2 regions of the Imbroritus primus genome follow, and region 2 is predicted to be linked to the other one. Evidence: predicted binding sites of a transcription regulator. Region 2 holds the regulator's gene; the other holds the start of a gene.

Region 1 (4,419 bases), 1.3 Mb from region 2:
CCACGCGTGCGTTCGTGCTGACGCTGGCGGTTGACCACTCCGGTGCGACCGGAAACTAGAGGGACCAGGAGACCGCCATGTCGCACGCCATGTCCGAGAGCGCCCGCCTGCCGATCCTCGTGGTCGACGATGAGGCCGACCTGCGCGAACTGCTGGACATCACCATCCGCCGCATGGGGCACGACGTCGTCACGGCGCCGAGCTTGGCCGCGGCGCGCGCCGCGCTGGCGCGCACGCCGTTCAGCCTGGTGCTGACCGACATGCGCCTGGGCGATGGCCTGGGCATCGAACTGGTGCGCGAACTGGCTGCCGCCCCGCAGCGCATTCCGGTGGCGGTCGTCACTGCCTATGGCAGCGCCGACAACGCCGTGGAGGCGCTCAAGGCCGGGGCCTTCGACTACATCGCCAAGCCGGTAGCGCTGGAACAGCTGCGCACGCTGGTGATGAATGCGCTGGACCGCAACGGGCGCGCGCCCGTGCCGCAGGAGTGCGGCTTGGTGACCGATCTCCTGCCAGGCCGTTCGGCGGCCATCGGCGCGGTCCATCACGCCCTGCCACTGCTGGCGCGCAGCATGGCGCCCGTGGTGATCGGCGGCGAATCCGGCAGCGGCAAGGAGCGTGCCGCGCGCGCCGTGCACGCGTTGAGCGCGCGCGCCGCCAAGCCCTTCGTCGCCGTCAATTGCGGGGCGATTCCCGAAACCCTGATGGAAGCCGAGTTCTTCGGCGTGACCAAGGGGGCGTTTACCGGCGCGGATACCGACCGGGGTGGCTTCTTCCAGTCTGCGCATGGCGGCACGCTGTTGCTCGATGAAGTGGCCGACCTGCCGTTGCCCATGCAGGTCAAGCTGCTGCGCGTACTGCAGGAGCGCCGGGTGCGCCGCATCGGCGCGAGTCGCGAGGAAGCGGTGGACGTGCGCATCATGTGCGCCAGCCATCAGGATCTCGCTGGACTGGTGGCCGCCGGACGGTTCCGCAAGGATCTGTTCTACCGTCTCAACGTGCTGCAACTGCGCATGCCGACGCTGCGCGAGCGCCGCGAGGATCTGCCGCAGCTGACCACGGCGATTCTCGCGCAGCTGGCAGCGCGTTACGGCGATGCCCAGCCCCGCCGGCTGTCTCCGGCAGCGCTGGCGGCACTGGCGGACTATGCTTTTCCTGGCAACGTGCGCGAACTCGAGAACCTGCTTGAACGGGCCTACACCTATGCACAGCACGAGGTGATTGAAGTGGGCGACCTGGGGACGCTGGAAGCGCCACAGGAAAGCCAGCCGCCGGCGCCGGTGGCGCCTGAGGTACCGGCCCCAGCATCGCTGCCGGCCGGAGCGGCCGCAGCTTTTGCAGCGTCTTCATCCCCAGATGCCGTTACCTTGTCCGGGCCTGCGGCCGCGATGCCTGCGGCTGGGGATTCCTCGGCCCCAGCGGTGACCTTGCCTGTCGACCTGCCGCAACTGCTGGAAACCACCGAACGCCAGATCATCCTGCAGGCCCTGCGCCAGACCGGCTTCAACCGGACTGCGGCGGCGCCGCTGCTGGGTCTCAGTTTTCGCCAGTTGCGTTATCGCATGACGCAGCTTGGCATCCGTGACGACAAGGAGGCGGGCGATGGTGGGTGACGACATGGCGCTCGACGCGCGCGGCTGGATGCGTGGTGTGCGTCACGTGCCGTCGCCCAACTGCGATGCCCGGCCACCAGGCATCGCGGTCGATCTGGTGGTGCTGCACAATATCAGCCTGCCGCCGGGCGAGTTCGGCACCGGCGATATTGCTGCGTTCTTCACCAATCGGCTGGATCCGCAGCGTCATCCGTTCTTCGAAACCATTCATCAGGTGCAGGTCTCTGCGCATTTCCTGGTCGAGCGCAGCGGCGCCATTGTCCAGTTCGTTTCCTGCGCCGAGCGTGCCTGGCATGCGGGCGCCTCCGATTTTTTCGGGCGCACGCGCTGCAACGACTTCTCCATCGGCATCGAGATCGAAGGTTGCGACGACCGGCCGTTCGAGCCCGCGCAGTACCACGCCGTGTGCAGTGTTCTGGCTGAACTGGCCGGGGGCTATCCGATCCGCGCCGTGGCGGGCCATTCGGACATCGCACCGGGCCGCAAGACCGATCCCGGTCCGTACTTCGACTGGCCGAGGCTGATGCGCATGTCCGCCTGGCCGGCGGAACGGTTCCCCTACCAACGGTGGGGAAAGTAAAATATTTTTTGCGGAAAATGCCGTCGCGCGAGAGGCGCCCACCCCTTGCGCCATCAATGCTCAACGGTTTTTTGCATTGCGTCGAGCGCCTTGAACGGCACCAAAAACACGCTTGTCAAGACTGGTCATCTGGCGAGAAGTCACTATACTTAGTGTCAACAGATCGAAACAACTACTAGATATAGTGGTTTCGTCGCACAGCAGCGCAACACCCATCATCCAATCGCCGCCCGTGTTCATGGGCGGCTTTTCCGTCACAAGAACACTGGTCACCAGGAGTCCATATGCAAACGACGCAGACACCCGTTTCGTCGGGTAATCCCGCCCCCGTTGCCACCGCATCGGGTCAAGCAGGTCAGGCCGCCCTGTCGGGGGACGCACGGGCCTATCAGGATTACAAGATCATCCGCCGCAACGGGGCCGTCGTGGCCTTTGAACCGACCAAGATTGCCGTGGCCATGACCAAGGCCTTCCTGGCCGTGAACGGTGGCCAGGGCGCTGCCTCGGCGCGCGTGCGCGAGCTGGTCGAGCAGCAGACCCAGGTGGTGGTGCGCGCGCTGCTGCGCAGCCGCCCGCATGGCGGCACCTTCCATATCGAAGATGTGCAGGACCAGGTTGAACTGGCCCTGATGCGCTCGGGCGCGCACGATGTGGCCCGCGCCTACGTGCTGTACCGTGAAAAGCGTGCGCAGGAGCGTGCGCTGGCTGGCGAAACCCAGCAGCAGCCGAACTTCTCCGGCCTCAACGTCACCGACAACGGCGTCACGCGTCCGCTCGACATGGCCGCGCTGCGCAATGTCATCGTGACAGCCTGCGAAGGCCTGGGCGATGCCGTTGATCCCGAGCCGATCCTGGCCGAGACCATCAAGAACCTGTACGACGGCGTGCCGATGTCGCAGGTTTATGATTCCGCCATCCTCGCTGCGCGTACCCTGATCGAGCAGGACCCGGCCTACAGCCAGGTCACCGCACGTATTCTGCTGCACACCATCCGCAAGGAAATCCTCGGCGAGGAAGTGACCCAGGGCGAAATGGTGACGCGCTACGCCGAGTACTTCCCCAAGTACATCAAGCGCGGCATCGACGCCGAACTGCTGGATGAGAAGCTGGCCCAGTTCGACCTCCAAAAGCTCGGTGCGGCGCTCGACGCCTCGCGCGATTTCCAGTTCAACTACCTCGGCCTGCAGACGCTGTACGACCGCTACTTCCTGCATCACAACGATGTACGCATCGAAATGCCACAGGCTTTCTTCATGCGCGTCGCCATGGGCCTGGCGCTCAACGAGATCGACCGCGAAGCGCGCGCCATCGAGTTTTACCAGCTGCTGTCGTCGTTCGATTTCATGTCGTCCACGCCGACCCTGTTCAACTCCGGCACGCGCCGCTCGCAGCTGTCGTCGTGCTACCTGACTACCGTGTCGGATGATCTCGACGGCATCTACGAAGCGCTCAAGGAAAACGCGCTGCTGTCGAAGTTCGCCGGCGGCCTCGGCAATGACTGGACCAATGTGCGCGCGCTCGGCTCGCACATCAAGGGGACCAACGGCAAGTCGCAGGGCGTGGTGCCATTCCTCAAGGTGGTCAATGACACCGCCGTGGCGGTGAACCAGGGCGGCAAGCGCAAGGGCGCGGTATGCGCCTACCTCGAGACGTGGCACCTCGACATCGAGGAATTCCTCGAGCTGCGCAAGAACACCGGCGACGACCGCCGCCGCACGCACGACATGAACACGGCCAACTGGATTCCCGACCTGTTCATGAAGCGCGTCATGGAAGGCGGTGACTGGACGTTGTTCTCGCCGTCCACCTGCCCGGACCTGCACGACAAGTTCGGCAAGGCCTTCGAGGAAGCCTATGTCGCCTATGAAGACAAGGTCGCACGCGGCGAACTGAAGCTGTTCAAGAAGATCCCGGCAGTGCAGCTGTGGCGCAAGATGCTCGGCATGCTGTTCGAGACCGGCCACCCGTGGATCACCTTCAAGGATCCGTGCAACATCCGCTCGCCGCAGCAGCACGTGGGCGTGGTGCATAGCTCCAACCTGTGCACCGAGATCACGCTGAACACCAACGATAGCGAGATCGCCGTCTGCAATCTCGGTTCGGTGAACCTGCTGGCCCACATGAAGGCCGACGCCAGCGGCGCCATGGTGCTCGACCATGACAAGCTGAAGAAGACCATCCGCACCGCCATGCGCATGCTCGACAACGTGATCGACATCAACTACT
Region 2 (4,419 bases):
CGATGTACGGGCTGACCGACCCCACGGAGGCGAGGAACGGCAGGTGCGATTCGAGGCTGTCCATCTCGCGCTGGTACGAGGCACGCATGGCGCGGCGTGCCGCATCGAGCAGCGCGCCGCGATCATGCACACTCTTGTCGCGGGCCTTCAGGTACTCGCGCATGCCCGACTCGAAGATGCGCTCGAGCGCACCGGTCTGGTGGCGGTTGTTGGCGGCGCTCTGGTACAGCGCCGCGAGGTCGCCACCGGCCCAGAAATCGCGCTCGAACTTCTCGGTCTGGGTCTGTGCGCTGCGCAGCGCAAACGACTTGCGGAAAATATAGGTCCACGAGAACAGCGACAGCATCAGCAACAGGGCCATCACGGCCTGCACCAGCAGACTGGCATTGAGGACCAGCGACAGGATCGACATGTCGTGCGCGACGTGCGGAATTGGGTTCATGCGGCAGCTTTGATGAGAGTCAGGACGGGAGCGGGAATCGGCATCGGCCGGAAAGTCGCCCGGTCGACGCAACCCACGCGGATGGTACCGGAAACGAGCAGCTGTTCGCCACGCCAGGCTTCCTGGAGGAAATGGACCGAGGCGCCGCCCACGCGTTCCATGCGCGAACGGACATCGAGCACATCGTCCAGCCGGGCCGGCGCGGCGTAGTCGAGGGCGGTGCTGCGGACCACGAAGACAGCGCCCGCCTCGTCGGCGAGGGCCTGCTGGTCGACGCCAAGCGCGCGCAGCCACTCGGTGCGCGCGCGTTCAAAAAACTTGAGGTAGTTGGCATAGAACACGACGCCACCAGCGTCGGTGTCTTCCCAATACACCCGGACAGGCCATTGAAATACGGACATCCGGCTATTGTAAGGGATGCTCCTTGCCATTCATGGACCACCCCGCGAATTTTATGTTACAGGCGGTTACGCACCGGCCGCCGGCCGCGCGACTTGCAGGGGGCGAAGTCCTGTCGTACACTCGCGGCAACCATTCCACCCTGCGTGACTGGCGAGTTCAGTGGGTTCACCACGAGGAAACGCGGGGTATATCTGGCGCAATGCACAGTGCGCCTGCCGATCGCCTGGGCAGCGAATGGGAAGCAGGGTGTGTCCCGATTGATCAGCCGGACGAAAGCCGGTGATGGGACCTCAGTCTTCCCCGGCCTGTCCCTGATCCCCGTATCTTTCTCCAAAAATACAGGTGTATTCACATGTTTGACCGTAGCCGCTCAACGATCGAGCAGATCGACCCGGAGCTCTGGAGTGCCATCCAGAAGGAAAACCAGCGTCAGGAAGATCATATCGAGCTGATCGCCTCCGAAAACTATACGTCGCCAGCCGTGATGGAAGCCCAGGGCTCGCAGCTGACCAACAAGTATGCCGAGGGCTACCCTGGCAAGCGTTACTACGGCGGCTGCGAGTATGTCGATATTGCCGAGCAGCTGGCGATCGACCGCGTCAAGCAGCTGTTCGGCGCGGAAGCTGCCAACGTGCAGCCGAATTCGGGCTCGCAGGCCAACCAGGGCGTGTTCTTTGCCATGCTGCAGCCGGGCGACACGATCATGGGCATGAGCCTGGCCGAAGGCGGCCACCTCACGCACGGCATGGCCCTGAACATGAGCGGCAAGTGGTTCAACGTGGTGAGCTACGGCCTCGACGCCAATGAGGCCATCGACTACGAAGCGCTCGAGCGCAAGGCCCGTGAAACCAAGCCCAAGCTGATCATCGCCGGTGCCTCGGCCTATGCCCTGCGCATCGATTTCGAGCGCATCGGCAAGGTTGCCAAGGACATTGGCGCGTACTTCATGGTGGACATGGCACACTACGCTGGCCTGATCGCCGCGGGCGTGTATCCGAACCCGGTGCCGTTCGCCGACTTCGTCACCACCACCACGCACAAGAGCCTGCGCGGCCCGCGCGGCGGCGTGATCCTGATGAAGTCCGAGTTCGAGAAGCAGATCAACTCGGCCATCTTCCCGGGTCTGCAAGGCGGTCCGCTGATGCACGTCATCGCCGGCAAGGCGGTGGCCTTCAAGGAAGCGCTGTCGCCGGAATTCAAGGCCTATCAGGAACAGGTCGTGAAGAACGCCAAGGTGCTGGCCGAGACGCTGATCGAGCGCGGCCTGCGCATCGTCTCCGGCCGCACGGAAAGCCACGTGATGCTGGTGGACCTGCGCGCGAAGTCGATCACCGGCAAGGAAGCCGAGCGCATCCTCGGCGAGGCCCATATCACGGTCAACAAGAACGCTATCCCGAACGATCCGGAAAAGCCGTTTGTGACCTCGGGCATCCGCGTCGGCTCGCCCGCCATGACGACCCGTGGCTTTACGGAAGCCGAAGCGAAGATCGTGGGCAACCTGATGGCGGACGTGCTCGACAACCCGCACGATGCCGCCAACATCGCCCGCGTGCGCGAGCAGGTCAGCGCGCTGACCAAGCGTTTTCCGGTCTACGGCTGACGCGGTGTGGGCCGGCATGCCGGCTCATGCAGAAACGGCAGGCGCACCTCGCCTGCCGTTTTTTTTGATCTTGCCTTGCCGCAGGCGTGCGCTGACAATATATGCAGCGTTTGCCACCCAAGAATCCAACGACCCATCCAGGCTTACGGCCTGTTGATCCCCGCGGCGACCCAGCATGAAATGTCCTTTTTGCGGCCATACAAGTACCCAGGTTCTCGACACGCGCGTGTCGGACGATGCTGATGCCGTGCGCCGCCGCCGCCGCTGCGAATCCTGCGACAAGCGCTTCACCACCTACGAACGCACCGAACTGGCATTTCCGGCCATCGTCAAGAAAAACGGCAGCCGTGTGGACTACACGCGCGCCAAGCTGAAGGATTCGATGCGGCTCGCCCTGCGCAAGCGGCCGGTTTCGGCCGAGGCTGTCGATGAGGCCATCCTGCGCATTGAAGAAAAGCTGCTGGCCAGCGGCGAAAAGGAAATCGTGACCAGTCACCTCGGTGAACTGGTCATGCGGGAACTGAAAAAACTCGACAAGATCGCCTATATCCGCTTTGCCTCGGTGTACCGTAGTTTCGAGGATGTGTCGGAATTCCGCGACATGCTCGATGAATTCCAGGGAAACACCCCTCCAAAGGCGTAATTTTTTTGCGGACAGGCGAAATTCTGATACAACTACGCGAATGTAACAAATTGTATAGTTGACTTCAGATCACATTCCTGGCACTCCGGTTCACAACAACACATCCGGGCACGACCAGCGCAATGTGCGGACGGGTGGAGGGGAGCAATGCACCGGTGTCGCGTGTCGCATGCGCATGGCTTTGCCATGCTAGAGGCGCTGGTTTCCGTGCTGGTGCTGACCATCGGCGTACTGGGCATTGCCGGGCTGCTGCTCACTTCATATCGCTTCTCGCAGCAATCTTCCTACGACACGGTTGCCATGCATCTCGCCACCGAACTGGCGGACAAGATGCGCGCCAACCTGCCGGCGAGCCAGACGCCCAATCCGGCCAACAACCCCTACCTGTTCGATACTGCGTCGATGGGCGCCAATCCCACGCCGGTACAGAATTTCTATACGACGCCCTGCTCCGATGTGACAACGGTCTGCGCACCGCTGCTGGCACGCTTCGATGTGGATGAATGGGTGCGCCGTGCACGCCTCTCGCTGCCGGGTGCGCGTGCGGTGGTCTGCCGTGACGATGTCAGCTGGCAAGCGGCGGGCTACAGCCCATGGGGCTGCAATCCCGCTGCAGGAGCCGGCACGGCACCCATCGTCATCAAGCTCGGGTGGGTGGAGCGGCCGCTGCTCGGCCAGACGCGTGCCGATGTCACCGACTTGGCCACGCGCCCGCAACTCGTCATCGTCGCCCTGCCATGACTGCCTCCGCCCGGCACCGCGCGCCTGCCTCCGGTTTTACGCTGATCGAACTGATGGTCTCGATCACGCTCGCCATGCTGCTGCTGATCGCGGCCCTGACCTTCTTCCTCACCAGCCGGCAAAGCTACGCGTCGATCGGTGATACCACGCAAATCGAGGACAAGGGACAGTTTGCGCTCGATGTCGTGGTGCGACTGATCCGGCAGTCAGCGTGGGAAAACTGGGCGCCACGCAATGGCGGCGCGCGGGTTGGCATCACCGGCGACATGAATGCCGCACCCAATATCTTTGGGCTCGATAACTGCGCCGCCCCGACGGCTTCGCTACAGCCGGCCTGCGAACAGGTCGGTGTGGCCGGCAGCGATATGCTCCAGGTCCGTTTTGTCGGCTCCGGACGCAGCGACGATCCCACGTTGCCCGACAACACCATGGTGGACTGCTCCGGCATGGGCGTGGGTGAGCCGGCGCCCGAGAATGTCGATGACGGCAGGGGCGTCGCACAGTTCTTTGTCGCCACCGGCAGCAACAACGTGCCAGAACTGTTCTGTCAGTTCCGCGTGCGCGATGCGCAAGGCAGGGAAACCGGTGCAT

Evidence for each region. The regulator NrdR, encoded in region 2, represses ribonucleotide reductase genes. The targets are predictions, from matches to a motif close to CACNANATNTNGTG.
Region 1: ACQ3C8_RS12235 (ribonucleoside-diphosphate reductase subunit alpha) is a predicted target of NrdR. The motif match lies at 2,367-2,380, and genes of this name have one in related genera.

What each region holds. Positions count from the first base shown of each region.
Region 1 is NZ_OZ201293.1:2,667,633-2,672,051, reverse strand. It holds gene ACQ3C8_RS12250 (sensor histidine kinase) at 1-59, shown strand, start outside; gene ACQ3C8_RS12245 (sigma-54-dependent transcriptional regulator) at 78-1,613, shown strand; gene ampD (1,6-anhydro-N-acetylmuramyl-L-alanine amidase AmpD) at 1,618-2,193, shown strand; gene ACQ3C8_RS12235 (ribonucleoside-diphosphate reductase subunit alpha) at 2,478-4,419, shown strand, end outside.
Region 2 is NZ_OZ201293.1:757,461-761,879, reverse strand. It holds gene tolQ (protein TolQ) at 1-442, opposite strand, end outside; gene ybgC (tol-pal system-associated acyl-CoA thioesterase) at 439-843, opposite strand; ZMP/ZTP riboswitch at 978-1,080, shown strand; gene glyA (serine hydroxymethyltransferase) at 1,197-2,444, shown strand; gene nrdR (transcriptional regulator NrdR) at 2,620-3,087, shown strand; gene pilV (type IV pilus modification protein PilV) at 3,235-3,828, shown strand; gene ACQ3C8_RS03415 (PilW family protein) at 3,825-4,419, shown strand, end outside.